Regions from separate parts of the Clostridium sp. 19966 genome, predicted to be linked through region 1. Evidence: a T-box and tRNA genes for the amino acid it is inferred to sense, from the RefSeq annotation. Region 1 holds a T-box; the other holds one or more tRNA genes.
The links. A T-box is a leader RNA that pairs with one kind of tRNA and senses whether it is charged. The one in region 1 lies ahead of tyrS (tyrosine--tRNA ligase), so its partner is inferred to be a tRNA-Tyr.

Region 1 (15,332 bases):
TGCTAATACTTGAGGTGCTGCACACAAAGCTGCTGTCAGTCTGCCGCTCATGTAAAAATCCTTAACTAGATTTACGATTCTTATGTTATTTTTTAGGTTTTCAGTTCCAGGACCGCCCGGAAGTATAACTCCATTATACTCTCTTTCATCTATTTCATCTATATTTATATCTGCTTTTACCGCAATGCCGTGAGAGCCTGTAACTTCATAATCTTTAACACAGCATATATCGCATTGAACATTTGCTCTTCTTAAAACATCAACTATAGTAAGGGCTTCTATTTCTTCAAAGCCATCCACTAAAAACAATAATACTTTATTCACAAAATCACTCCCCAATTAAAAGTCTTGAAAACGTTTTGATGTAAATTTTAAATAGGAATCGGCTCGTCACCGATTCCCTCATATTATAGTCTCATTTCTATCTATCTTCAATAATATCACTGATTATTTCATACAATTTTAACATCTTTAATATAATCGTCAAATACTATAAGCACTATGCTGTTTCCTCTTCCAGCTCTGTTTTGGAGTCTTATTTCAGATAGATTAACATCCTTTTCTATACTTTTGCTTGAAGTTAATTTTATTATGCCCTTTTCCAAAGCAGAATTTTCCATAACATCTGAATATACTACTGCATCATCTTCTTTAAGGCTTATGCCAGTTACTCCGGAAGCCACTTTACCCATGATACTTACAGCTTCTGCATCAAATCTTATGCACATAGCTTTTTTGGTTACCATAATTACACTATGATTTTCTGCGGATGAAAGTTTTATTGCGACCAATTCGTCCTCGCCTTTAAATTTATAAGCTTGAGTATTTATATAGGCTCCTTCAAAGTCCTTTAAGGAAGTTTTCTTAATCATTCCGTTCTTAGTCATAAACATCATATAATATTTATCAGAATATTCTTTTACAGCGGCAGCCTCTAATATTTTAGCGTCATTTTCACTAAAGCCTTGAAGTAACTCTCCTAGTTTTATACTTCCCTCCACATTTTCAAATAAATAAGCTGGAAGCTTATAAGCGATTCCCTTATTTGTTAATATAAGAAGCTCTTCCTTAGAATTTGTGCTTATTTCAAACTCAGCTTTACTTCTGCCATCTTTTAAAATTCTTATATCTCCTGAGGAGCTAAGTCCTATTTTAAAATGATTATTTGATTCTTTATCTGTGATTTCTACAGAAACTATTTTGTCCATATCTCCTAAAACTGCTGCACTTATGCCAAGAACACTTCTGTCCGAATTCTCAAGCCCGCTGCGCTTCACTGCAAATACTAATCCTTTTTCTGTAGTACAATTAATAGAAATATCTTTTCGCTCAGATGAGATTTTTTCTGTAAATATAAGCTTTTCACCATCTCTAAGCTTGAGAGCCATAATTTTACTATAATTTGTTGCAAATTTATCTAAAGAAGTTTTCTTTACAAGTCCTGCACTAGTTACAAATACAAAGCTTTCTTTGCTCTCTGCGGCTGGTACACTATAGGCTGCTACTATATTTTCATTCTCTAAGTTTAATCCTCTAATTATATTATCCAGCTTATCGCCTTTTTCTTTCCATTTATATTCGGGTATATCTATGCCTTTTACTTGATACATATTACCGCTGCTGGTAAAAAACATTATAGTATCTCTAGTGTTAGATGAGAAAAGCTGCTTTATGGAGTCCCCTTCTCTATATTCTATATCCTCCACATTGGTAACAGATCTAGTATAAGATTTTAGAGGAACTCGTTTTATATATCCTTCCTTAGATAAAGTTACTATTATGTCCTCTACAACTAGAATCTCTTCAATATCAATCTTAGCTTCAGCATCATCTTCTACTATCTCAGTTCTTCTATCATCACCATATTTATCTGAAATTTCCTGAAGCTCATTTTTTATAACCTTTAATAATTCTTTTTCGTTGCCTAAAACTTTCTTAAGCTTAGCAATCAACTTTTCTAATTCTTTGTATTCTTTTTCAAAAACCTTTATTTCTAAGCCTGTAAGCCTATAAAGCATCAATTCTAATATCGCTTCTGCCTGAATTTCAGTAAAGCCGAATTTTGACACTAAATTTTCTCCTGCATCTTTTTTAGATTTTGATGCTCTTATAGTTTCTATTATGGCATCTAAGATGTCTATAGCTTTAATGAAGCCTTCAACTATGTGAAATCTTTTAGCTGCTATAACTAATTCCTTTTGAGTTCTTCTTGTAACTATCTCTTTTTGATGGTTTAGATAATGATATAATATAGTTTTAAGCCCCATGGTCTGAGGCTTTCCATCCGCTAAAGCCACCATATTGAAATTGATATTGCTTTGCAGATCCGTCTTCTTGTAAAGATATTTAAGCACCTTATCTGCTGCATCATAATCTATACTTTTCTTAAATTCGATTACAGCCCTTATACCATTTCTATCAGACTCATCTCTTATGTCCATTATACCTTCTAGAGCTTTTGAATGCTTTTTATCTCCAGTCATCTCAGATATGCTCTGCAATAGTTTGGCTTTATTTTTTCTATAAGGAAACTCAGTGATAACTATACCTAATCTTCCTGTTTCCAGCTTTTCAATAGAAGTTTTTGCTCTTAAAGTTACTTTACCTTCTCCGCTCTCATAAGCATTAAGCATGGATTTTCTTCCAATGAGTATTCCTCCTGTAGGAAGATCCGGTCCTTTAACATAGTTCATAAGCTCCTTAGTAGTCATGTCCTTGTTATCTATATAATGAAGCAAAGCTTCTATTACTTCTCTTAAATTATGGGGTGGTATATTAGTAGCCAATCCTACTGCTATACCAAAAGCTCCATTTACCAATATATTAGGATAGCGGCTTGGAAGCACACTTGGCTCATCTTCTGTTTCAGAATAATTTGGCACCATATTTACTACATCTTTATCTATATCCCTTATCATTTCCAAGGCAATAGGTGTGAGTCTTGCTTCCGTATAACGCATTGCTGCAGCGCTGTCACCATCTATGGACCCCCAGTTTCCATGTCCGTCTATAAGGGGATTCCTAGTGGTGAAATTTTGTGCAAGTATTACCATGGAATCATAAACAGAGGCATCTCCATGAGGATGATATTTACCAAGTATATCTCCCACTATTCTAGCTGATTTATAGTAAGGTCTGTCTGGAAAAGCTCTAAGCATATATGCTCCATATATTATTCTTCTATGAACAGGCTTCAGACCGTCCCTAACATCTGGAAGTGCTCTTTCCTTAGCAACTTCTACCGCATAGGGCAGATAGTTTTCAGGCATAGCTTCTTCTATAGGTATTCTTATAATATTATTATCCTTAGGTATCTTTTCTATCTTCTTCGCCACAATTTACCTCCAATTTAAAACTCAGCGTACTTATACATATAATTTTTTCTAGGTTCCACCACATCTCCCATAAGCAGAGAAACCATCTTTTCTGCCTTTGAAGCATCTTCTATAGTAACCTGCTGAAGAGTTCTGCATTCCGGATTTAGAGTGGTTTCCCAAAGCTGATCAGGGTTCATCTCTCCAAGTCCTTTATATCTTTGGATAAGTGCTCCTTTCCCAACTTCTTTTTTAGCTGCTTCTAAATCTTCATCGCTATAAGCGTATTTTATTATTTCTCCTTTTTTCCCTTGCTTATATACTTTGTACAAAGGAGGAAGAGCTATAAATAAATGACCATTTGCTATTAGAGGTCTCATATATCTATAAACATAAGTCATCCACAGGGTTCTTATATGGTATCCGTCCACATCCGCATCGCTTAATATTATAATTTTATGATATTTTAAATCTTTTTCATTATAATTATCCAGCACACCAGTTCCTACAGCAGTATTAAAAATTTTAAGTTCCTCGCTGGAAAGCACATTTTCAAGCTTCTGTTTTTCCGTGTTCATTATTTTACCTTTTGAGGGCATTATAGTTTGGAAACGTCTGTCCCTAGCTTGTTTAGCACTTCCTCCAGCTGAATCTCCCTCTACGATTATAAATTCATTTACCTCAGCTTCCTTAAAGGTGCATACTGCTATTTTTCCAGCTAAGGGAGCCGTTCCCTTACCTATTTTTTTTCTTTCCGCATCATTAATTTTTTTAATCTTTTCTCTTCTGGCAGCTGCGTCAACAGCATTAGATATTATAGTAGTAGCAACTTCTTTATTATCTTCTATCCACTCTGAGAACTTAATATAGCAAAGTTCATTCATCATGGTATAAGCTTCATTATTACCAAGCTTGGTCTTAGTCTGCCCTTCGAACATAGGATTTGAAAGCTTTATTCTAACTATAGCTGTCATTCCCTCTCTTAAATCGTCACCTTCAAATTCTTTATCCTTATCTTTTAGTATATTGAGTTTTTTTGCCCATTCCTTAAAAGTTCTGGTCATACCCGTTTTAAAGCCAGCTTCATGAGTTCCTGCTTCAGTAGTAGGAATATTATTTACATAACTTGCTATATATTCAGTAGTGGAATCTGTGAACTGAATGCACACTTCTCCGTACATATCTATTCCATTGATATTTTTTTCTCCATCAAATAAGATAGGTACTTCATGAAGAGGAGTCTTACTTTCATTTAAATAATCTATAAAATCTAATAAGCCCCTCTGAGAATGATACTCCTTCTGAATAGTTTCTTCTCCTCTATCATCTATAAAAACAAGGGTTATTCCCTTATTTTGAAAGGCAAGTTCCTGCAATCTTTCATCTATTGTATCAGACTTAAATTCTGTAGATGTAAAAATATCTTTATCAGGCATGAAGGTTACCTTTGTACCAGTTTCGTCGCTGTTACCTATAACCTCAAGCTTTGTTACAGGAGTACCTGGCATAATTTTTTTCATTGATTTGTCAAATGCATATTCAAATCTCTGCCTGTAAATTTTTCCGTTCTGACATACCTCTACTTCAAGCCACTTAGATAGTGCATTAACTACTGAAGCTCCAACTCCATGAAGTCCTCCTGAAGTTTTATAATTCTTATTATCGAATTTTCCTCCAGTATGAAGTTCAGTGTACACCATCTCTACTCCAGATTTCTTCTTAACAGGATGTATCCCTGTTGGAATTCCTCTTCCATTATCTTTAACAGTTACGCTTTTATCTTTGTTTAATATTACATAAGCTCTATCACCAAAGCCATTAGAAATTTCATCTATTGCATTATCAAGTATTTCCCATATGCAATGATGCAGTCCTTTAGTTCCTGTGGAGCCTATGTACATTCCTGGTCTTATTCTTACCGGTTCAAGCTTCTCTAGAGAAGTTAGGTCGGTAACATCATAACTTTTATTTTCAATGTTCTCGTTAATCATCTTTTCCTCCATAGCAACATCTATAATAATTCCGCCAAAACATAAGCATGCGCTTATTGTCACATACTCATCATAAAATCTATAATTACAGATAAATAGAATAATGTCAATACTCACGAAAGAAAGTTACAAAAATAGGAAAAGTTATTCCTTAGAATAACTTTTCTACATTGCTTACAATTTATCGATTTCAGACTATTTAATATTTTCCTCTCAAGCCACAAGCAAGCCTGATTATATAACGAATAGGCTTTTCTCCTATCTGACTATCCAGCTCAAGCTCTCGTATCAATTCCTTAGATAAAACCAAAGCTCTCTCTTCTTTTTCCTCATTAGGATAATCTTTATAGTTAATTTCCACAAACTCTACAGCTTTACCCACCGCATTCAATACTTTTTTCACATACTCCTGGGAGGCTTCATGATTCTCAAGCTGCGCCAGTATAGTGTATGTTATGCCATAATAATCATTGTGACGTATTATGCCTTTTTCTTTTAAAAAGTATATTAAATATCCAACACATAAAACCATAACAAGAATTAGAATATATTGTACTATTATATCTAACATAATATCCTTCCAAATTCATTATTATAGTTCATTATATGCTTTTTATCTTGGAAATTGCATAAGTCAGGAATTTGATTTTGGATTTATAAACTCACCCTTTTTGTTTATATATCTTTCTCTTTTTTCAAAATATACTTTTGCTAAATCCCCCTGAAAATCAAAAGCTTCTTCAAAGGCAGGTTTTATCACTATTTCACCTTTTTCATTCATAAAACCAAATTTATCTTCTATTTGGACTGCTATAAGTCCATTGCTTAAGTTACCTACGTTATCATAAACTACCTTTATAACTTCTTTACCTTCTTTGTCAATAAAACCATATTTATCTCCTACAGCTACAGTTGCCAATCCGCCATTGAAGTCATCTACCCAATCATATTTTAAAGCTATAACTAATTCTCCATTTTTATCAATAAAACCATATTTCTCATTTATCTCTACTGCTGCAAGCCCTTCATTAAATAATCCTGCTGAATCATAAGCTGGTTTAATAATCATACTTCCCTTAAGATCTATATATCCATATTTATTATTTAAAACGGATGCTAACCCTTCTGAAAAATTATTTGCATAAGAATATTTAGGTTCTATTATGAATTTTCCTTGCTTATCAATATATCCGATTTTGCCTCCATATTGAACTAGTGCAATACCTTCATTAAAATCCGCAGCATCTAAAAATTGAGGTTCTATCACTTCATTACCGCTTTTATCTATGTATCCCCAATTATATCCTTTTTTAACAGCTGCTAAACCTTCTGAAAAACCTATTGCATCATCATATTTAGCTTCTGCAATAATCTTTCCATTTTTTTCTACATAACCTCTCTTACCTTCAGCTTCAAAAATTGCGATTCCATCACTGAAATTATAAATGTCATCATATTCAATAGCTATAACTTCATTTCCTTCCAAGTCTATAATTCCGTATTTATCTCCCACTGCAACTATAGAATAGCCTTCATAAAAGTCATCTGTAAAATCATATTTGCATTCTACTCTTATATTTCCTTCTTCATCTATATACCCGTATTTTCCTTTGATTTTAATTGGATAAAGTAAATTTCCCATATCTTTTCTTATTCTCCTTAAGAAGTTTTTTCATGGATTATTATAACATATGAAAATTTATTTATGCAATTTTTAACAAGAACCTTTTTAAACTTATTTTTTTTCGTTACACTACCTTCTTTTCTTCTCTTTCATAGTTACTTATGGCTAAAGATGCAAGTATACTTCCTATTAATATAGCAAATATGACTATTAATGAAATAAGTATTGGAATCTCAACATGGAAAAACAACAATGCTAGCTTTACTCCAGTAAAGGTAAGTATTAAAGCCACTCCATATTTAACATATTTAAATTTTTCCTGTAAGCTTCCTAACACAAAATACATACTTCTTAACCCCATTATGGCAAATATGTTAGAAGTATAAACAATAAATGCATCTGTAGTTATAGAAAAAATTGCAGGTATGGAATCTATAGCAAATAATATATCTGTAAATTCTATAAGTATTAATATGGCGAAAAGCGGTGTAGCATAAAGGACTTTATCTTTTCGTATAAAAAATTTCTCACCATGAAACTCCTTGGTTATAGGAATTATTTTACCCAAAAGCTTAATAATTTTGCTGTCTTCAAAATGACTGACTTCCTCTTTCTTCACCATCATCTTTATTCCGCTTATTATAAGGATTATGCCAAAAATATATAATATCCAATGAAACATATTAACAATGGTAACCCCAAGCAATACGAATATAAGTCTAAGAATTATAGCTCCAAATATACCATAATTTAATATTCTTCTCTGATATTTCGATGGAATTCCAAAGCTAGAGAAAACTATTATAAACAAAAACAGGTTGTCTATACTAAGACTTTGCTCAATTATATACCCTCCTAAAAATTCTGTTGCTTTTTGAGGACCTAAAAACAGATATATACCCGCATTAAAGATCAATGCTAACAATATCCAAAATCCTACCCATTTTAAAGCTTTTTTTGTTGTCAATGTAAAAACTCCTTTCAAAATAAATATTCTTTTAAAGATAAGGCTCTGTTTTAAATCAGTGTTGATTTTTACATTTTTTTGAAACAGAGCCAAAAATAAAAGCAAGACCTTTAACTTAGCTCTTAAAATGAACTAGGTTAAAGGTCTTGCTTTCTCTCTGGAGTATAAAGCCAGGCACTCGCCGGTTGTTGGCTTTATAGCTTGTAAGCTACTCCCCTTTATTGTGTATATTACCATGTTACATGTTTATAGTCAACACATAATTTACAAATAATAAGTAAGAATGAAAAATCAAAAGTTTAAGTGAAAATCTTACTTATTACTTCTTACCTATTTATAACTATAAACTATCTTGCCGTCAATTATTGTATATAGAGTTTTAGTTAGTGTCTCCATAGGATTTCCTGTGAATATAGCCAAATCCGCATCTTTTCCAGGTTCCAAGCTTCCAACTCTATCGCTTACTCCTGCTATTTCAGCAGCATTTATTGTGATGGCTTTCAAGCCATCTTCAATATCCAAGCCTTCCTTTACCGCAAGCCCTGCACAAATAGGAAGATAATGCTGCTGAATTACTGGATGATCCGTCATAATAGCTACCTTTATTCCTTTATCCTGCAATTCTTTAACGGTTTTAAAGGTCTTATTTTTAACCTCTACTTTAGTTTTAAAGGTCATTGTTGGTCCAATTATGGCAGGAACCCCTGCTCTTTTTATATGATCTGCGATAAGATGTCCTTCTGTACAGTGATCAAGAGTAATCTTCAAGTTGAATTCTTTAGCTATCCTAAGAGCGGTCAATATATCATCAGCTCTATGCGCATGTGCTTTAAGCGGTATTTTTCTCTCTAACACTGGAATTAATGCTTCCATTTTTATATTTGTTTCAAAATACTCGCCCTTAGCCTCTGCTTTTTCTTTTTTATTTTTATAATTTACCGCTTCCGTTAAAGTTTGTCTAAGCAAGCCAGCTGTTCCCATACGAGTACAGGGCGTTTTACCTTTATTTCCATATACTCTTTTAGGATTTTCACCAAAAGCTATTTTTATAGCTGCAGGTGCCAAAACCACCATATCATCTATAGCTATTCCATGAGTTTTTATTACCGCGAATTGTCCTCCTATAACATTAGCACTTCCGGGTCCTGTCATGACACAGGTTATCCCACCCTTTACTGCGCTATAGAAAGCTTCATCCATAGGATTTATAGCATCTATAGCTCTCAAGTGAGGAGTAATAGGGTCAACTCTTTCATTTACATCATCGCCTTCAAAACCCATTCCTTCCTCTTCCATGCCTAAATGGCAGTGAGCATCTATTATCCCAGGAAGCACCCAAGCTCCGTGAACATCAATAACTTCCTCCTTTTCCGGTGCATTAATTTTTTCTCCTACTTCTATTATTTTTCCATCTCTTATAAGTACTTGTCCATTATCATAATTTTCTCCAGCCATAGTAAATATTTTTCCATTTTTAATTAGCACTCTAATTCACTTCCTTAATTTTATTTATTATTTGGTTCTGCTTTAAATCAGTGTTGATTTTTACACTGATTTAAAACATTCCTTTAGTGCGGTAGCGATGTTTTAGTAAAGCTGGCTATTCTTTACCTTCAGCCAGGTATTCTTTTATAACTTGTAAAAATGCCTCTCCGTATTTTTCGCATTTTACTTTTCCCACTCCTGATATGCCAAGCAATTCCTCAGTATTGGAAGGATATTCATTACTCATTTCTTTTAGAGTATTATCTTGAAATATAAAATAAGGAGGCACGCCTTCCTTTGATGAAATTTCTTTTCTTAAGGCTCTTAGGCGCTCAAAAAGATCATTGTTCTGAGTAATTTTCTTAGCTTTAACAGCCTCTTTAAAAACCACCTTTTCTTCTCCTTTTAGTATCTTAACAGAATTATTATTTAAAATCACTGTGGGAAACTCTCCATCTTTTAAAGAGATATATCCATGAGAAATGAGAGTATTAATAAAATTAGACAATTTGTCTTTTGAATAATCCTTCATAATACCATAGGTGGATAATTCATTAAATTTGTATTGAAGTATTTTTTTCTGGGAAGAACCTCGAAGCACATCAACTATGGTAGTTATACCAAAGTCCCTTTTCATTCTGTATACGCAGGATAGAACCTTCTGAGCATCTACAGTTTTATCTATCAGCTCTCCTTCGATGAGGCAATTACTGCAATTATTGCATTCCTCATAAGCAACATTCTCACCAAAATAGTTTAAAATAAATTTTCTTAGGCAGCCATTATGATGTACAAAATCCAGCATATTTTGAAGCTTCTTATATTCATTAATTTTTCTTTCTTGATTCTGTGTACCTACTTCTATTAAGTACTTCTGTGTCATTACATCCTGAGGTGCGAATAGCAAGATACATTCGCTATTTTCTCCATCTCTGCCAGCTCTGCCTATTTCCTGATAGTAGCTTTCTATATTTTTAGGCATGTTGTAATGAATAACAAACCTTACATTAGATTTATCTATACCCATTCCAAAAGCATTAGTAGCTATCATTATATTAGTTCTATCATATACAAAATTTTCCTGATTCTTTCTTCTTTCTTCATCAGAAAGTCCTGCGTGATATCTTGCTACAGATATGTTTTTATCTGATAATTTTTCATACAAATTATCTGCTTCTTTTCTTGTAGCTACATATATGATACCTGACTGATCTATATTTTCTTTTATATAGCTTAAAATATAATTTAATCTATCTGCGCCCTTTAGCACTGTAAGTTTAAGATTTTTTCTATCAAAACCTGAAACATATATGTTGGGATTTTTAAGTCCCATGAGATTTATAATGTCTTCCCTGACTTCCTCTGTAGCTGTGGCTGTAAAAGCTGATACTATAGGCTTTTCAGTAAGTTGATTTATAAATTTGCTTATATATCTGTAACTTGTTCTAAAATCATGTCCCCACTGTGATATGCAATGAGCTTCATCCACTGCCACTTGAGCTATTTTTAAACTTTGCAGCATATTACAGAACTCTAGAGATTCAAGTCTCTCTGGTGCAAGATATAAGAGTTTTATATTCCCCTGCTTTAAATTTTCAATATTAACCCGAATCTCCTCAGAGGATAAAGTACTATTTATGTAAGCAGCTTCAATACCTAAATCTTTTATGCTGTCTACTTGGTCCTTCATCAAGGATATGAGAGGGGAAATAACTATAGTTATTCCCTCAAATAAGAGAGCAGGTACCTGATAGCATATGGATTTTCCCCCTCCAGTAGGCATTATCGCTAAAGTATCCTTGCCTTCCAAAACGCTTTCTATCACACCCTTTTGTGCATCTCGAAACTCCTTATATCCATAATATTCCTTTAATATCTCTAAAGCTCTGTCTAACAAAAATGTACACCTCTTCGCCTTATATTTATAATGCTTATTTTACTACTACTTTTATATAGCTCTTTTTCCCTTTTTTCAAAAGCACATAACCCTTTTCAAAAAACTTTTCATCAATCACCATGGAGCTATCATTTACTTTTTCATTGTTTACACTTATTCCGCCTTGATCAATAAGTCTTCTAGCTTCAGACTTTGAAGCTGTAAATTTAATAGAAGTCATTAAATCCACTATAGCTATTCCAGCCTCCAAAGCATTTTTACTAATTTCTGCTGTGGGAACATCCTCTGTAACAGAATTTTTGCTAAATAATGCTTCTGATGCTTCTTTTGCATTTTTAGCTTCCTCTTCACCATGAACTATTTTTGTTATTTCATAAGCCATGGTTTTCTTAGCATTAATTATATCACTGTTACACTGATTTTTTATATCTTCTAACGAAAGTCTTGTAAATAACCTTAAAAGAGTTTCAACGTCCTCATCATTTACATTGTAAAAGTATTGGTAAAAATCAAACACAGAGGTTTTTTCTCTAACTACCCAAAGTGCTCCATTCTCCGTTTTACCCATTTTCTTTCCTTCTTTTGTGGTGAGCAGCGGGCAAGTTATTCCATATACATTATTGCCAACATTTTCATTAATTAAATTTAATTTTCTTATCAAATTTACTCCGCTTACTATATTTCCCCACTGGTCACTACCGCCAATCTGAAGAGTACATCCATATTTTTTATTTAGAACTGCAAAGTCATAGGACTGCATAAGCATGTATCCCATTTCTAAAAAGGTTAATCCTCCTTCTTTAAGCCTGCTGTCATATACTTCTGAGGATAACATTTTATTCACATTAAAATGTACTCCTATATCTCTCATAAAATCTATGAAGTCATAGCCTTTCATCCATTCTTCATTGCTTAATATTATAGCTGCATTTTCCCCTTCAGTCTTTATAAATTTTTTTGCTATATCCTTAACTTCCTCCACATTATGCTGTACCTGCTCCTTTGAAAGCATCTTTCTCATATCGCTTTTTCCTGTGGGATCTCCTATTAAAGCAGTAGCACCGCCTACTACGAGTATTCCTCTATGCCCTGCATCTTGAAGATATCTAAACATCATAAGTGCAAAAAAATGTCCAATGTGAAGACTATCTGCTGTAGGATCTATACCCAAATAAAATGTTACAGGTTCCCCATTCAATGTGTTTTTTATATTCTCTTCATCAGTTGACTGATAAATATATCCTCTATCTCTCAATGTTTCAAATAAATTTTTCATTTAATTCACCTCACAATAAAATAAAAAAACCTTCGCCCCATAGAAAGGACGAAGGTATATCCACGTGTTACCACCTTTTTTTATCATTATCTCTCAATAATAATCTCATAAAGTATCGTAGATAGCATAATAATTTAAGCATCTAGTAATACCTTGCATTATAACCTATGCAACTGGGAAACCGCCTACTGGTTGTTATCTTTTGGGGTTCAGCTCCAAGATGTATTCAAATCAGTTCATTTTGCTCCTCTCATCACCCGGAAACTTTCTGTAAAACTACACTGATTCTACTATTTCTTTTCAAAGCTTTAGTATCCTAATTAGTTTTAGTATGCGCATACATTAGATTAATAATATATATTTTACTTTTATTTGTCAATAGGGTTAGGTATATATTTGAAGAGAATATATATCAGAAAACTCAATATTTATTCTCTCCACATTTGTTTTATATAACTCCTCATCTATATCCTCACTATTACTTTCTAACACTACTGGCAAAGTTACAGTAAATTCGCTCCCTTTTCCTTCTTGGCTGCTTACTGTTACTTTTCCTCCATGCATTTCAGCAAAGGATTTTACTAAATAAAGGCCTATACCTGTACCTTCTGAATTTCTTGAAAGAGACCTGTCAACTTGACCAAATCGCTTAAAAAGAAGATTCAATTTATCCTGAGGTATGCCCATTCCTTCATCTTTAACCTTAATTTCAATGCTATCCTCATTATCCAAAATATTTACATATATTTTCCCTCCAGCTGGAGAATACTTAAATGCATTGGAAAGCAAATTTAACATTATTCTTTCAATCTTATCACAATCAAAAGACATTATTTTTTCTTCTACCTCTGTATCAAATACCAATTCTATATTTTTTGTTTTTATATAATCAATTATTGAATTGCTTATATCTTCTACCAATTCTACAATGTCTGCTTTACTCTTTTTAAGCTTAACAAATCCATAGTCCACCTTTGTAATATCCATAAGGTTGTTTATTAGTCTTATCATCCTAAGACTATTCTGCTTCATAGTTTTTAAATAAAATTTGCATTTGTCTATACTCTCATTTTTTAAATATAGTTCCATAGTCTGCACTGCAGCGTATATGACATTTACCGGAGTTTTAAGTTCATGAGATATATTGGTAAAAAATTCAGTTATCATTATATTAAATTCTTTGGTGTCATTGTAAAGTTTTAATTCTCTTTCTCTATCTTTTTTCAAATTTTCCAATTCTTTTTCCTGGGTTATATTCAAAATTAAAGTCAATACAGTTGGTTTTCCATTGTAAGTAAAGTAGGATGAGGTATTTCTCACCTCAATAATATCTCCAGCAGTATTGCATATTTTTTCATCTTCAATAAACTTAGATACTCCATAAGTAAGTATTTTTTCATATTTCGTTTTAATATGCTCAATATTTTTCGAATTATAATAGTTATATAAAGATTTCTTATTTAGGTCTTCATGACTTTCATAACCTAATAATTTTGCTGCACTTTCATTGGCATATATTATTCTTCCGCTTTCATGGATTATAATAGCATTTATGGAGTTTTCAAAAAGTATATCATAGCATACTTCATTTTTTAAAAGAGCTATCTCTATTTTTTTCCTTTTGCAGCTTTGCATAGCTAATTCGCTATTTAAAGCATTTACTTCCTTATCTTTTTCCTTATATTTTTTATTTTCATTATTCACATAATACCCTAGAACTAATGCAATAAACATATAAACTATAACAGTGATAAAATCTTGTTCTAAAAATTCATATATTGCATCATAACTTTGAAAATGTATTATATCTTCAATTATTAATATAAAAGAAAACAAGCAAGAATCGATTATTCCGGCTTTTAAGCCATACTTAATTATAGATATTACTATTAGTAATAAAAATATATATTTACAATTCTCTTTATAAAATTGAAATAAATAAATAGTAAAAAAATTGATTACAATATAAGTCATGCTTTCAACTGTAAACCTTAGCTTGCTTATCCTTGAATTCTTATTTATCCTAATGCTTTCTAAAATCCAAAATAAATACAGGATGCATACAGCAAAATGTAAAAACATTAATGTATATGCTTTGATTTCAATGGGTGATCTTATAATGTAGGTAACATTTTTCTGATATAAATGTACATATGCCATTATAAATATTAATAAAAAAAGGATGCCAAACTTCAAAATGGTAAGTATTTTTCTTTTAAATCTTAATTGTTCCATATCAAATACCCCCTTATTAATGCAGAATTTTCAGAAAACTATATCGGTAACTATGCAATATATATTCTCCAAACAAAACACAATTCCTCCTTTTTTTATATATTTTTTAATTTTATGTATAATTTTATTGGAGAAATTTAAGAGACAAATATAGGGCCCTAAGCTAATAAATTAACTTAAAGCCCTATATAAAGATAAATACTATTCTCCTAGGTAAGCTTTCTTTATGGAATCATCGTTTAATAAAACTTTTGCGTCGCCTTGGTTAACTATATTTCCAGTCTCAATTACATAAGCTTTATTTGCTATAGAAAGAGCCATATGAGCATTTTGTTCTACCAATAAGACGGTAGTTCCTGCCTTATTGATCTCCTGTATTATAGAAAAAATATCTTTAACTACAAGAGGTGCCAATCCCATGGAAGGCTCATCCATAAGAAGTATCTTAGGCCTTGACATTAATGCCCTTGCCATAGCTAGCATTTGTTGTTCTCCACCGCTTAATGTTCCTGCCTGCTGCTTCATTCTTTCCTTTAATCTCGG
Region 2 (15,332 bases), on a different contig from region 1:
ATTATATTGCCAAGGGATATAATGTTCAATGCTTCCTTCCTTACGAAACTGAAAAAGTTAAAATAAATAATGTTTTGGGCATAGTCAAAGGAAAGAGAAGCAACCTTCCACCTATAGTTATTTCCGCGCATTTTGACCATCTGGGAAATGATCTTTCAGGAAATACTTATTTCGGAGCACTGGACAATGCTTCAGGAACTGCATTTATGATGGAGCTTGCAAAACTAGTGAAATCCATAGGACAACCAGAAAGAGATATAATCTTTGCAGCCTTCAATGCTGAAGAATTCGGATGCCTTGGTTCTAAATATTTTGTTCAAGATTATAAAGGCAGATTGAGTGGCAGCCAAGTATTTAATTTTGACATGATAGGCAGCGATCAAAATGTACCTATTTCAATAATAGGCGGCAGCAAAGATAATGCGAATTCTCCTTTAGTTAAGGATACAGCTAAAATTTGCAGTGATAAAAATATTTCTTTTAAATATTCTTTTGAAGACTGCAGTGACCACGAATTTTTTAGGAAAAATAATATTGATGCTGTAACCTTATGCGATAATGATATTTCCAAAATACATACTCCATCAGATAAATCAGAGTATATAAGTGAATCTTCCATACATCGTTCCTACATTCTCTCTTCAAAATTAATAATTAAATATGCTTATTCTGATTATGTATATTACATATACAACAATACTATTTTCTTCATATTTATAGTTTTAGTTATAACCATCTTCACAATCGTTATGGTTCATAATAAAATAAAAGAAGCTAGAAAATCCAATTCAACTAAGATACGATAAAAAAAAGCAGCCTAGAAATTAATTTATGTTAATTTCTAGGCCTCTAAAATTAAATATCCAAAGTTCCGTTGCTGCTCTTTTTAAGATACTCGTTTATAAATAAGTCTATTTCTCCATCCATAACAGCATTTACATTTCCATTTTCTGCTCCTGTTCTATGATCCTTAACCATGGTGTAGGGCTGAAAAACGTAGGAGCGAATTTGGCTTCCCCAACCTATGTCCTTTAGATCTCCTGTTAAATCATCTATCTTTTCCTTATGGGCTCTTTCCATGAGTTCAATAAGCTTGCCTTTAAGCATATTCATAGCCTGCTCTCTATTAGAGTGCTGACTTCTTTCATTTTGGCATTGAACAACTATGCCTGTAGGTATATGCGTTATTCTTATAGCTGATTCTGTCTTGTTTACATATTGTCCTCCAGCACCGCTGGCCCTATAAGTATCAATCTTAAGATCCTCAGGTCTTATCTCTATATTTTGACTTGCAGTAAGCTCTGGAAGAACTTCCATGGAAGCAAAGGAAGTCTGCCTTTTCCCATTAGCATTAAAAGGCGATATTCTGACCAAACGATGAATTCCTCTCTCTGCCTTGAGATATCCATAAGCATATTCTCCATTGACCTTTATGGTGACTCCCTTTATTCCAGCTTCATCCCCAGGAAGATAATCCAAAGTTTCTAAGGTATATCCTTTTTTTTCGCACCATCTGGTATACATTCTTAAAAGCATTTGGGTCCAATCCTGAGCATCAGTACCGCCAGCTCCAGCATGCAAAGTCAATATAGCATTATTGGTGTCATACTCACCAGAAAGCAGTATTTGTATTCTGAATTTCTCAATTTCTGCAGCTGCTGATTTGAATTCTTCCATTATTTCTGGAATCAAGGCTTCATCATCTTCTTCGTTAGCAAGCTCAATCATAATCTCTAAATCATCAACTCTGTTCTCTAATTTATTGAATTTCTCAAGCTTACCCTTCAATATTTTACTCTGCCTAGCAAATTCTTGAGCTCTATCAGCATCCTCCCAAAATCCTGGTTCCTGCATGCTGCCTTCTAGTTCTGCTATTCTCTTTTCAATGCCTGCAACGTCAAAGAGAAGCCCCCATTTCCTTTAATGTTAGTTTCATTTCCTGTATGTTGCTTAAAACTTCTTCCAGTTGCAATAACATTTCTTCAACTCCTTTATATTTATGACATCCTTCCACAGCAATTTTTATACTTTTTGCCGCTTCCGCATGGACAAGGGTCGTTTCTGCCAACCTTCTTATCTTTCTTTACTGGTTCCTTTTTAGCTGAATCATCTGATCCTCCGCTTACACTGGTTTCCTTCACAACTCTTTCTCTTTCAGGTGCTTTTTCAACTTGAACATGGAATAGATATCTAACTGTATCTATTTTTATGTTATATATCATTTCGTCAAACATTTCACTACCTTCAAATTGATATGCCTGAGCAGGATCCTGCTGCTTGTAAGCCCTTAAGCCCATACCTCTCTTAAGATGATCCATATTATCTATATGATCCATCCACTTTGTATCAACTACTCTTAAAAGTATTACTCTTTCTATTTCTCTTAAAGCTTCAGCTCCAAATTCCTCTTCTTTTGCTCTATAAGTTTCCACAGATATTTCATAAAGCTTTTCAATTATAGCTTCATCTGAAAGCTCTACAAGCTCTTCTGCTTTTACACTTCCTTCTGGAATGCATAGTTCTTCAAGATAATCTACAAGCTTTTCACAGTCTTCATTTATATTTTCGTCAATACCTGATATATGAGTCTTAACTGCGCTTGAAATTACGTCCATGAACATCTCTTCTATCTGCTCTTTTAGATCTGTTCCTTCAAGCACTGAAGACCTTTGCTTGTAAATAACTTCTCTCTGCTGGTTCATAACATCATCATAGCCAAGCAATGTTTTTCTTATATCAAAATTATTTCCTTCAACCTTCTTCTGGGAATTTTCAATGGCACTTGATACCATTTTGCTCTCTATAGCTTCATCATCCTTAAGCCCCAGCTTCTCTACTATACCTTGAAGTCTCTCTGAACCAAATATTCTCATAAGATCATCTTCTAGCGATATAAAGAACCTAGAAGATCCTGGATCTCCTTGACGACCTGAACGTCCTCTTAACTGATTGTCTATACGTCTTGATTCATGTCTTTCAGTACCTATTATTTTAAGTCCGCCTACTTCTATTACACCTTCACCAAGCTTTATATCAGTACCACGGCCAGCCATGTTAGTAGCGATAGTAACCATTCCAAGTTCTCCGGCATGGGATACTATTTCAGCTTCCATATCATGATACTTGGCATTAAGTACCTGATGAGCTACTCCTCTCTTCTTAAGAAGGCTTGATAATCTTTCTGATTTTTCAATACTTACTGTACCTACAAGCACTGGCTGCCCTGTAGCATGAGTTTCTTCTATCTCATCAGCTATAGCATTAAATTTACCTTCTTCAGTTTTATATACTACATCTGGATAATCAGCTCTGGATACTGGTTTATGAGTAGGTATTACTATTACGTCAAGTCCATATATTTCTCTAAATTCCAATTCTTCTGTTAAGGCAGTACCAGTCATACCTGAAAGCTTAGTAAATATTCTAAAATAGTTCTGGAAGGTTATTGTAGCAAGAGTTTTAGATTCTCTTTGAACATTAACTCCTTCTTTTGCTTCTATAGCCTGATGAAGTCCATCGCTATATCTTCTTCCTTCCATAAGTCTTCCGGTAAATTCATCTACTATTATAACTTCTCCGTCCTTAACCATATAATCTTTATCTTTTTTCATCATGTAATTACCCTTTAACGCCTGGGATACATGATGCTGAAGTTCCATATGGGATGGATCTGCAAAATTTTCAATTTTAAAGAATTTTTCAGCTTTTTCTACACCATCATCGGTCAATATTACAGAATTAGCTTTTTCATCTACTGTAAAATCATCATCCTTAACTAAGGTTTTAACAAAGAAGTCCGCTACCTTATAAAAATCTGTAGATTTTTCTCCCTCGCCAGAAATTATAAGAGGAGTTCTTGCTTCGTCTATGAGTATGGAGTCAACTTCATCCACTATTGCAAAATTAAGCCCTCTTTGAACTCTTTCTTCTTTATATATAACCATGTTATCTCTTAGATAGTCGAATCCAAATTCATTATTAGTACCATAGGTTATATCGCAGTTATAAGCATCCTGTCTCTCTTTCTGTGTTAAATCATGTATGATAACTCCTACAGTAAGTCCTAGGAATTCAAATATTTGTCCCATCCACTCTTTATCTCTTTTAGCTAGGTAGTCATTTACAGTTACGATATGTACTCCTTTTCCGCTTAAAGCATTTAAGTATGCTGGAAGTGTAGCAACTAATGTTTTACCTTCACCAGTTTTCATTTCTGAAATTCTTCCCTGATGAAGCACTATTCCACCCATAATCTGCTCTCTATAATGCTTTTGACCTATAGCCCTAAAAGCACCTTCTCTTACTACTGCGAAAGCTTCTGGAAGTATATCATCTAAAGTTTCTCCATTTGCTAATCTGTCTTTAAACTCTAGTGTTTTATTTTTCAATTCTTCATCTGTAAGCTTTTGCATAACTTCATCGAAAGCTTCAACCTTATCAACTATAGGTATTAACCTCTTTACTTCTCTATCACTATAGGTGCCGAAAACTTTACTAAACAATCCCATCTTTTCATCCTCACAATCATATAGCTTTATTAAATCATTCTATATTATATCATTTTAATATAAATGATTTCAACTTATTATAGACATTCAAATAAAAAATAAGGTTTTATTTTAAATAATTGTAAAATCCCACATATATTTTTAATATCGTACTATACTTAAAAAACAGTTTTAGTCATTAAAACTCAATATTTACTTAAACCATAACCTGCATTATAAAAAGCAAAAGGGACATCTTGCGACATCCCTTTACCTTCTATGCTATTGTGGTTCTATAAGCCCGAAATTTCCGTCTTTTCTCTTATAAATTACATTAATTTCGCCTGTCTGCGCATTTTCATATACAAAGAAGTTGTGCCCCAGCATTTCCATTTGAAGCACTGCTTCTTCATCTGACATTGGCTTCATGGCAAATCGTTTTGTTCTTACTATTTTGAACTCTTCTTTTTCAGCTACCTGTTCATCATCAGGTATGTATTGAAATTTTAATGAATTTCCGCTATTTCTTCTAGCTAGCTTTGTTTTCTGCTTTCTTATCTGTCTTTCTATTTTATCTATTACCAAATCTATAGAAGCATACATGTCATCATTGCTTTCCTCTCCTCTAAGAAGAACCCCGTTAAATGGTATTGTAACTTCTATAGTTTGTCTATTTTTTTCTACACTTAATTTTGCTGATGCTTGAACTTCTGGGCTAAAAAACTTTTCAAGCTTAGATAATTTTTTTTCAACAGCACCCTTCAATGCACTTGTCAATTCAATATTTTTTCCACTTACTATTACTTTCATATATTCCAGCCCCTCTCCTACCTGTTCGGTAATATACTAGATTTAAGTATTGAATTTTTAAGAAATAAATCAATCCTCTAATTAATATAATATTCTGAAGATTTTATTGAAAAGAATTTATGATTTATGTTATTTATATTTTAATATGAATTTAACATAAACTCAACAGTTATTTTTTGAATTTACAAAATATTTAGTAAAGTTAATTTGTTCTATCTTCCTTATTCGCATTTTATTACTTATTTTTGACATTCAACACTTATTGACAAAAGCATAAGTAAAAAAAAACAGCAGTTCTTTTAAGAACTACTATTTGATCACACTCTTATATTAAAGCTGGTTGACCTGGTCTTTGACCCCACACTCGCCTGCTGGAACTTTTGCTACCCGGACTCAACCTCTCACTACTCATACTCTCGCTAAAAGCGGCAGGACTTACTTCTAAGCCGCACCATGCTCATTAAGACTTTTGCTCAACTTACGTGGATCGTTTTGCCTGCGACTGGCATCGACTTTCAACCACAAACCCAGCTTTAACAAATATATTATACCGTACTTTTGGCAACAGTCAATACAATTACTTCTTTTGCTCCGCATTTTATTAGCTCACTTCCGCAATTATGAGCTGTGGCACCAGTAGTTATGACATCATCTATAATAATAATTTTTTTGTTTATTACTTTATTTTTGTTTATAACTGTAAAGCTGCCTCTTAAATTATCCCATCGCTGATTGGCATCAAGACCTATCTGATCTTTGGTCTGCAGGTTTTTTATAAGCAGTGAAGCTTTAGTAACATTTACTTCATCAGCTACAAGCTTACACAAAAATTCACTTTGATTAAAGCCTCTAGAAGAATAGTTTTCTTTAGAAGATGGAACAAAGGTGATTAAATCAGCTTGTATATTTAGATTTTGTATCAATTTTATGATTAATTCAGCTAATACGCGACCTACCTCAAAATCACTTTTGTACTTTAACCTTATAACCATCTCTTTAATAATATCTGCGTAGTAGCTTGCAGAGTAATAAACTATATTGAAACCATCTTTCTCAATTCTTCCTTCTATATTCATAGCAGCAATGCTTTTTCTGCAGGAACTGCAAATGGGACTTTCTTCTGCATATTCTCCACATATATGACAGTTCTCATCCTCACCATACACCGCGTCTATAATAGAGCTCAGAATATACTTTATATATAAAGCAAACCTTTTTCCCATGCTAACTTATTAAAACCTCTTATAATTTCTTTACAGTTTTCCATATCTCTGGATACATCTTTAGAAAGAAATATTACTTCTCCAAGTTTTATGCTGTCAGGATTACAAGTTTTTGAACATATATATGTAAGCATCTTATAATCATAAATCTTGTCTTCAGTAGAATACACTATAAAGTCTGTATCTTTAGAGGCTAGGCTTAAACTCTCTATGCTATCTGTAACAAGTATAACCTTATCGCTGGCCATGCATTTTTTTATACTGCTGACCTTAACCCCTTTTATAAATTTATGAATATTGCTGCACAATGAATCTTTGAAATTTTCAAGATAAACGGATAAATTTTGAGCAGTATCTTCGTTGGGAACAAATATCATCACATTTTTTCCGCTAAGCAATGACCAATCTATATACTCATATATCATGCTGGGAATTTCATGCTCCAAGTCCACTCTTGTAGTTATTATTCTAGGCTCAGGTATCGGCATTCCATTTGCTCCTATGGGCATATCAATAACCGGTGCATTTTGAAATATCGTTTCCATTGATCTGCATATTATCTTAATCTTACTTTTATAGAATTTCCCAAGCAAATCTAATATTTCAAATTTGCTATATTTTGAATAAGCTACAGCATCATCATATATAACTAAATCATATTTAACGCTTGCCTCTAGAAGCTGTTCCGTAAGAACCATATTCAGTGGCGCATCTAAATTTATTTGATCAATATCGCCCTCACTAAAGCAATCGCTCATTTCCTTTTGTCTTAATGATTTCTGCAATGTCTCGAATCCTTTTTTTTCATTGCAAACATACAGAACTTTTTTCCTAGAAGTTATATATTCCATAATTATATCTATAAAAATATTGCTTTCGTTATATGGAACTGTCTTTATATTTAGTACCCTTGCCTTGCTTCTATCCCATTGAAAAATAGACTTTATTAAAAATTCCTTCTGTTTTTGAGTAGAATCAATGTATGAAATCATATTTTAATTCTCCTTACTTAAAATTGTTTACCTTAAGCATCCTTATCCACTATATTTTGAATTCTCCATTTTAATGAAGAATACCTATCAAAGCCCTTGTTATTATTTATCATAAATCTAACTGCCTTAATATCTCCTACTAATACCACCATTTGCTTTGCTCTTGTTATTCCTGTATATAGGAGATTCCTGTTCATCAGCATGGGCGTCCCCATAAACGAAGGCATTATAACAACAGGAAATTCGCTTCCTTGGCTCTTATGAACCGTAGACGCGTAAGCTAAATCTAACTCATCCCAATTCATATGTTCATATTCTACTTTTCTTTCTTCTTCAAAAATAACAGTAAGAATATTTTTTTCTTCATCAATATCAGTTATAAACCCTACATCTCCATTAAATACACCTATCCCTTCAGGTTCACCTTCTCCTGCAGTTCTTTTCCACTTTAGAGTATAATTATTCTTGGTTTGCATCACTTTATCTCCTGCTCTAAAGCATATATCTCTATATAATTTTTCTTTTTTCCATTTTTCATGAGGATTAAGCACATTCTGCAGCTCTAAATTAAGCTTGTTTACACCTAACATACCTTTTCTAGTGGGTGACAATACCTGTATATGTCTTGTTCCATTCCAGTTTGCGTTAAACTTAGGTAATCTTTTACTTATAAGCTCTACTACAGTATTCAAGATTATTTTGTTATCTTTTTCATTGATAAAATAAAAATCTTTTCCTTTTTCATTAAGAAGAGGCATTTCACCATTATTTATTTTATGTGCATTTACAATTATCATGCTTTCTTTCGCCTGCCTAAATATCTCCCTTAGTCTCACAACTTTTATGCACTCACTATCTATTAAATCTCTAAGCACATTTCCAGGTCCTACCGAAGGAAGCTGATCGGCGTCTCCAACTATTATAACTCTAGTTCCCATCCCTATGGCTTTCAAAAGACTATTCATAAGCAGTATATCTATCATCGATGCTTCATCTATGATAAGAACATCGCACTCAAGAGGGCTGTCTTCATCTCTCATAAAAGTCATATCATCCTCTTCGCTATATCCAAGCTCTAAAAGTCTGTGTATTGTTTTAGCTTCTCTTTCTGTAGCTTCTGTCATCCTCTTAGCAGCCCTTCCTGTTGGTGCTGCCATCATTACTCTCATACCTATATCTTCAAATACACTTAGTATACACCTTATTATGGTGGTTTTACCAGTACCAGGACCACCAGTTATTATTTCGACCCCATTATCAACTACGCCCTTTATTGCATCTATTTGAGACTTTGCGAAGTTAACATTGTTCTTATTTTCAAAATCACTTATCTTTTCATCTATATTAACTTTTAATACATCATACTCTCCAAAAGCTAATGTTAATATTCTTTTGGTAACACTGAGTTCGGCATAGTAGTATGGCAATGTAAACACACATTCCATGCTATTTATGGTCTCTATTTTAATTTTTCCATCCAGTACTGTCTCTATCAAGTTCTTCTCTATATCTTCCTGGCTTACTGTCAGTATCTCTTTTCCTTGTCCTATAAGCTTATCTATAGGCATATAAGTATTGCCAAGAGCACAAAATTGATTAATTATATATCTTATTCCGCTTTGTATTCTATATGGAGAATTGCTTTCAACACCTAAATTTCTAGATATTTTATCTGCTGTTTTAAATCCAATTCCTGAAATTTCGTCCGTCAATCTATATGGATTTTCTTTCACAGCATTGACTGAATCAGCTCCAAATCTTTTGTATATCTTCATGCATTGATTAGGCGATACTCCATAGGACTGAAAAAACACCATTATATTTTTAATTTCCCTTTGTTTACTATAAGACTCACAAATAATTTCTATTTTCTTATCGCCTATTCCTTCTATATCTCTGAGCTTTTCTATATTATTGTCCAGTATATCAAAAGTTTTTTCACCGAATTTTTCCACTATTTTTTTTGCTGTAACTGGCCCTATGCCAAAAATAGCTCCGCTAGCTAAATATCTTTCTATACCAACTAAAGTTGAAGGAATAAGTTCCTCAAACTCTTCAACTTTAAACTGCTGACCGAACTGGGAATGATTTACCCACTTTCCAGTTAACCTTAAGCTTTGACCTTCAACTATATAAGGCATTACTCCCACTATAGTTAAACTATCTTGACCACTCTTTATACTCGCAACAGTATAGCCATTATCTTCATTACTAAATATTATTTCTTCAACTGTTCCTTGTATTTCCGTCATATTTATCTCCTACTTTTGCAAATTGTATAATAATATTTTACCAGCAATCAGGCAATATATTTTTTAGTAGTAAAATAGACTATTCAATATACAAATTATTAACTTAAAACTATGTCAATTTCTATTTTATCTCTATTATAACCACTTTTTTAATTAATGTATAATATTTTTATTAAATTTAGCGTTTGTTTAAAATTTATCATAATAAGCATATCCAATATATAAATTTTAAAATAAAATGTGTTTTTTTTCAATAGAACATGTATATTTTTCCATATACTTCTCTTTTACTTGCTGCGTAAGCTTGTTTACATGGAAAAAAAACATAAAAATAAGACCACCAAAAGGTGATCTTACTCTAATCCATTATAAATATTTTTTTATTGCTTCAACTTTATTGGTTTTTTCCCAAGGCAAATCTACATCTGTTCTTCCAAAATGTCCATATGCTGCGGTCTGCTTATATATTGGTCTTCTTAAGTCAAGCTCGTTTATTATAGCTGCAGGTCTCAAATCAAAGACCTTATTTACGATTTCAACAATTTTATCATCAGATATTTTTCCTGTTCCAAAAGTATCAACTTCGATAGAAACAGGCTTTGCAACTCCTATAGCGTAAGCTAATTCAATCTCAAGCTTATCCGCAACTCCAGCAGCCACAAGGTTCTTAGCAACCCATCTTGCAGCATATGCAGCAGAACGGTCTACCTTTGTTGGATCTTTTCCTGAAAATGCTCCGCCGCCATGTCTTCCATATCCGCCGTAGGTATCAACAATAATTTTTCTTCCTGTTAATCCGGAGTCTCCCTGTGGTCCTCCTATTACAAATCTTCCTGTAGGATTGATAAAGTATCTAGTATTTGAATCCAATAAATTTGCAGGTATTACTGGCTTTATTACATTTTCTATAATATCTTTTTCTATTTGCTCTCTTTCAATTTCAGGACCATGCTGTGTTGATACAACGATAGTATCTATTCTTACTGGAGTATTATCTTCATATTCAACAGTTACCTGTGTCTTGCCATCTGGTCTTAAATAAGAAAGTGTTCCATTTTTTCTAACCTCTGCAAGCCTTCTAGAAAGCTTATGAGCCATAGCTATTGGCATTGGCATAAATTCAGGAGTTTCGTTTGTTGCATATCCAAACATCATACCCTGGTCTCCTGCACCTATTGCCTCAATTTTATCCATTTCACCTTTTTTAGATTCTAAGGCTTCGTCTACACCCATAGCTATATCTGCAGACTGTTCATCTATTGAAGTCAGCACTGCACAAGTATTAGAATCAAAACCGTATTTAGCTCTTACATACCCTATATCTTCAACAGTTTTTCTAACTATTTTAGGTATATCTATATAGCAATTAGTTGAGATTTCTCCCATAACTAAAACCATTCCGGTAGTAACTGCTGTTTCACAGGCAACTCTCGCATTTGGATCATTTTCCAATATGGTATCTAACACAGCATCTGAAATTTGATCACAAATTTTATCTGGATGCCCTTCTGTAACTGACTCTGATGTAAATAATCTTTTCAATTTTTTTCTCCTTTCAAAAAACAAAATAAAACCTCTTCGATAAGAAGAGGTTTATAAACCATCTCTCTTATCTTGCAGAAATACTGCAGGAATTGGCACCATTGTGTACTATCACCGGTTGCCGGGTTTCATAGGGCCCAGTCCCTCCACCTCTCTTGATAAGAGTAATTTTATTAATATAATATTACTATAACATTTCAATATTATTATTGTCAATACACATTAAAGCTTGATTACATAAAAAAAAGACACGCTTATTGAGTGTCTTTGGTGGAGGAGAGTGGATTCGAACCACTGAAGCAACTTGCAACAGATTTACAGTCTGCCCCCTTTGGCCACTCGGGAACTCCTCCATATTTAAGCTGGCAATAGGAATCGAACCTACAACCTGCTGATTACAAGTCAGCTGCTCTACCGTTGAGCCATGCCAGCATTTACTTGCCTGACGCGCTTGCCGCGTTACTGACAAGGAATAGTATACATAGAACCAGCTTCTATTTCAAATGGCATAATGGTGCTTTATACAGAATTAAACTTATTTTTCTCCATTTTTCTAAGTATTTCTAGCAATTAATGCACATTACATATTTATATTTTAAGTAAATGTTTTTCAAGAACAGCAAAATAATCTTATAAGAACACGTAAATTAATGATTAATTATCGCTGTTTTTTATGTATTTTTCTACGCAGTCCACATCTAGATATTTACTGGCTATTTTTTTTATGGTTTCGTAATCTTTACTACCTAGCCTTAACCTTAGCAGACTGAATGTATTTATTATTCCTTCAACAGGATCATCATTTGTTAAATAGTCTTTAAGCTTATAATAGTCAGATGGCGGTATTTTACTTGCAATTTCTAATATTTTAGCCTTATCTAAAAAGCTCAATTCTCCTTTTATTTTATATGCATCCACTTTAAACACCGCTGAGGAATCTGGATATTGTTCTTGATCAGTATTTTTTTCTTGAATTGTATCCTGCTTCGCATCCTCTTCTTTCTGAACATTGTAATTTCCATCAGTGTTTTCTTCAACTTTCGGAATTTTGCTAGAACTTGCTGGAGCTGTTTGCGCCTGGGGTTTAGTTTCTTTTACTTCATTTACAGGCTGCTTATTCTCCTCATTCTTAGCATTATTTTCTACTTTCTTATCTTCTTTTACTTCCTTAGTTTTTTCTGCAGCAGCAATGTGGAGCCTAGATTGTTGCTCTGATATTTTTTTAACATTCTCAATTTTGCTTATTATAGCATCACTATAATTCATTATGCTAACAGATATAATTGTGCAAATTATAACTGTTAGTGATAAAAATTTATTTTTCACAGCTTTCACCTCATTTTAATTCTTTCATCTTTTTAATTTTTTATTCTCACATTTCTAATATTTATATGACTATCCTCATATATATTATTGGGGGGTGTGATTGTTTGGATAAGGTTAAAGTAAAGTTTACTAATGCTTTGGCATACTACGAATTAGCAAACACTGTAAAAAACTATCTAAATGAAAATACTATAATAATATGCATAGGAACCGATAGATGTATAGGTGATTGTTTAGGTCCTTTAGTGGGTACATTACTTAAAAATAAGTTTTTTCCTTTGCCTGTATACGGAACTATATCTGAACCAATACATGCGTTGAACTTAGAAAAAAAATTAGTGGATATAAAAAATAATCACCCCAAAGCTAAAATAATAGGTATAGATGCTTGCTTAGGTGACAGTAATAGTATTGGTGAAATTCAATTTAGAGATTATCCAATTCATCCAGGAAAAGGAGTTGGTAAATCATTACCAGATGTAGGAGATACTTCGCTGATTGGCATTGTAGATTCTTCCGAAAATAATGAATTATTCACAAATAGAACTATTAGATTAAACTTAATAATAGAAATGGCTAAGGTTATTTCTCACAGCTTTTTACATGCATATTTTTTATATTCTAAAGAAAATAAAAAGGATTAGAGCTTATTCTCTAGTCCTTTACATAATTATATGATTTACTTTTACTTATATACGCTGCTATCTAAAATATCGAGATACTCAAGAGACTTTCCAGTTCCTGCTGCTACGCAAGATTCTGAATTCTCTGCTACGTATACGGGAACCTTTGTGGCTTGAGATATCACTTCTGAAAGTCCATGAAGAAGTGCTCCTCCTCCAGTCATAACAATACCTTTTTCCATTATGTCAGCAGCTAATTCAGGTGGGGTTTGTTCTAAAACTGAATATGCACAATCAACTATTCCAGAAACAGTTTCACTTAACGCTTCCCTCATTTCTTCAGATGTAACTACAATATTTTTAGGTAATCCAGAAATAAGATCTCTACCTCTTATTTCCATTGTGTTGTCTACATCTCTTTTATATGCAGTTCCAATATTAATTTTTAATTCTTCTGCAGTTCTTTCTCCTATCATAAGCTTATGCTTTTTTCTCACATATTTCATTATAGCTTCATCAAATTTATCTCCGGCAACTTTTATAGATGCTCTCACTACCATTCCGTCTAATGATATTACAGCTATATCTGTAGTTCCTCCGCCTATATCAATTATCATATTGCCGCTTGCTTTAGTTATATCTAATCCTGCGCCTATTGCTGCAGCCAAAGGTTCTTCGATAAGAAAAACTTTTTTAGCTCCTGCATTCACTGCAGCATCCTTAACTGCTCTTTTTTCAACTTCTGTAGCTTCACAAGGAACGCATACCATTACCCTTGGTGCAGAAATTCTTCTTTTCCCACAAGCTTTAGAAATAAAATATTTAAGCATTTTCTCAGTGACATCATAATCTGAAATTACTCCGTCCCTGAGGGGCCTTATTGCTACTATATTTCCTGGAGTTCTGCCTATCATCTGTCTAGCTTCTTGTCCAACTGCTAATACTCTGTTATTCATCTTATCTATAGCTACTACTGAAGGTTCCTTAAGCACTACTCCTTTACCTTTCACATACACGAGAACTGTAGCTGTTCCTAAATCGATTCCCATGTCTGCTCCCATCCCGAAAAACCACATTACAACTCACTCCTGACTTCTTCATCTTTGTAAGTAAATATTTAAAATATTACAAATCTACCCTTAATTATACTAGTAATATGGTTATCCTTCAATAGCTTTATATTTCATCTTTGTCGCTTTTCCGCCTCTTATATGTCTTTCTGCCTTATTCAAGTCAAGTATACTCTTAGCCTGTTTTGCTACAATAGGATTTATTTTGGGCAGTCTTTCTGTCATATCCTTGTGTATTGTGCTCTTGCTAACTCCAAAAACTTTTGCCGTTTTTCTAATGGTAGCTTTGGAATCTATTATATAATTAGCGACTTCAAGAACTCTTTCTTCAATGTAGTCTTTCAATCCGCCATCTGCCGCTAAAAACATTATTAAATATATCTATGAAAATTGTGTGCTTTTTTAAGATATTATTTAATAATATTTCCATACTAGCAGCAGATTTTTCACCACCTTTCTTCAATTTATATTTTTACAAAAATGTTAAATTAGGAAATTGCATAATTTTTTTATATTAAAATAATAATTTTTATTATGCAATTTCCTATAATAAAAAATTTATTTTAGTTTGCTGCTTTCGAATAAACAATATATTTAGCTGGATCTACATATTCCGTTCCCTTCATTACTTCAAAATGTAGATGATCGCCAAACTTTTCTTGTGAGTAACTAGTTCTAGTTTTTCCCACATATCCTATTATTTGATTTTTCTTAACAGTGTCTCCTACTTTTACTTTTACATCTTCTCTCAAGTTGCTATATATAGTTTTTAGGCCATTTTGATGGTCTACTATTATATATTCTCCTAATTCAGTCTTATCATTATCTATTGCTTCTACCTTACCATCCAGTACTGCATGAACTTCACTATTCAATTTTGCTGAAATTTCTATTCCATGATTAGTTTTGTATGAGCCTATAGTCTGACAATACTGAAGATCAGTGGAGTAACCCCTTGCAAGCGCTCCATCTACTGGTTTTGTAAATGTCGTATCTACAGCATTTGA

Region 2: it encodes a tRNA-Tyr, which carries the amino acid that the T-box ahead of tyrS (tyrosine--tRNA ligase) is inferred to sense. The anticodon was not compared.

What each region holds. Positions count from the first base shown of each region.
Region 1 is NZ_JACTOJ010000006.1:194,359-209,690, forward strand. Features, by position in the region: gene IAI10_RS08535 (DJ-1 family glyoxalase III) at 1-324, opposite strand, end outside; gene IAI10_RS08540 (DNA topoisomerase IV subunit A) at 453-3,335, opposite strand; gene IAI10_RS08545 (DNA topoisomerase IV subunit B) at 3,350-5,305, opposite strand; gene IAI10_RS08550 (hypothetical protein) at 5,505-5,876, opposite strand; gene IAI10_RS08555 (WG repeat-containing protein) at 5,940-6,947, opposite strand; gene IAI10_RS08560 (TerC/Alx family metal homeostasis membrane protein) at 7,054-7,896, opposite strand; gene IAI10_RS08565 (amidohydrolase) at 8,227-9,381, opposite strand; partial or broken gene recQ (DNA helicase RecQ) at 9,515-11,278, opposite strand; gene tyrS (tyrosine--tRNA ligase) at 11,313-12,554, opposite strand; T-box leader at 12,596-12,867, opposite strand; gene IAI10_RS08580 (PAS domain-containing sensor histidine kinase) at 12,939-14,789, opposite strand; gene IAI10_RS08585 (ABC transporter ATP-binding protein) at 14,991-15,332, opposite strand, start outside.
Region 2 is NZ_JACTOJ010000002.1:171,604-186,935, forward strand. Features, by position in the region: gene IAI10_RS02690 (M28 family metallopeptidase) at 1-806, shown strand, start outside; one part of gene prfB (peptide chain release factor 2) at 856-1,899, opposite strand; one part of gene prfB (peptide chain release factor 2) at 1,901-1,978, opposite strand; gene secA (preprotein translocase subunit SecA) at 1,998-4,508, opposite strand; gene hpf (ribosome hibernation-promoting factor, HPF/YfiA family) at 4,770-5,297, opposite strand; gene IAI10_RS02710 (phosphoribosyltransferase family protein) at 5,843-6,520, opposite strand; gene IAI10_RS02715 (hypothetical protein) at 6,493-7,512, opposite strand; gene IAI10_RS02720 (ATP-dependent RecD-like DNA helicase) at 7,545-9,764, opposite strand; gene metK (methionine adenosyltransferase) at 10,131-11,306, opposite strand; SAM riboswitch class I at 11,371-11,471, opposite strand; tRNA gene IAI10_RS02730 (tRNA-Tyr) at 11,575-11,659, opposite strand; tRNA gene IAI10_RS02735 (tRNA-Thr) at 11,667-11,738, opposite strand; gene IAI10_RS02740 (hypothetical protein) at 11,961-12,632, opposite strand; gene yyaC (spore protease YyaC) at 12,737-13,276, shown strand; gene IAI10_RS02750 (rod shape-determining protein) at 13,318-14,331, opposite strand; gene spoIIID (sporulation transcriptional regulator SpoIIID) at 14,416-14,670, opposite strand; gene IAI10_RS02760 (M23 family metallopeptidase) at 14,889-15,332, opposite strand, start outside.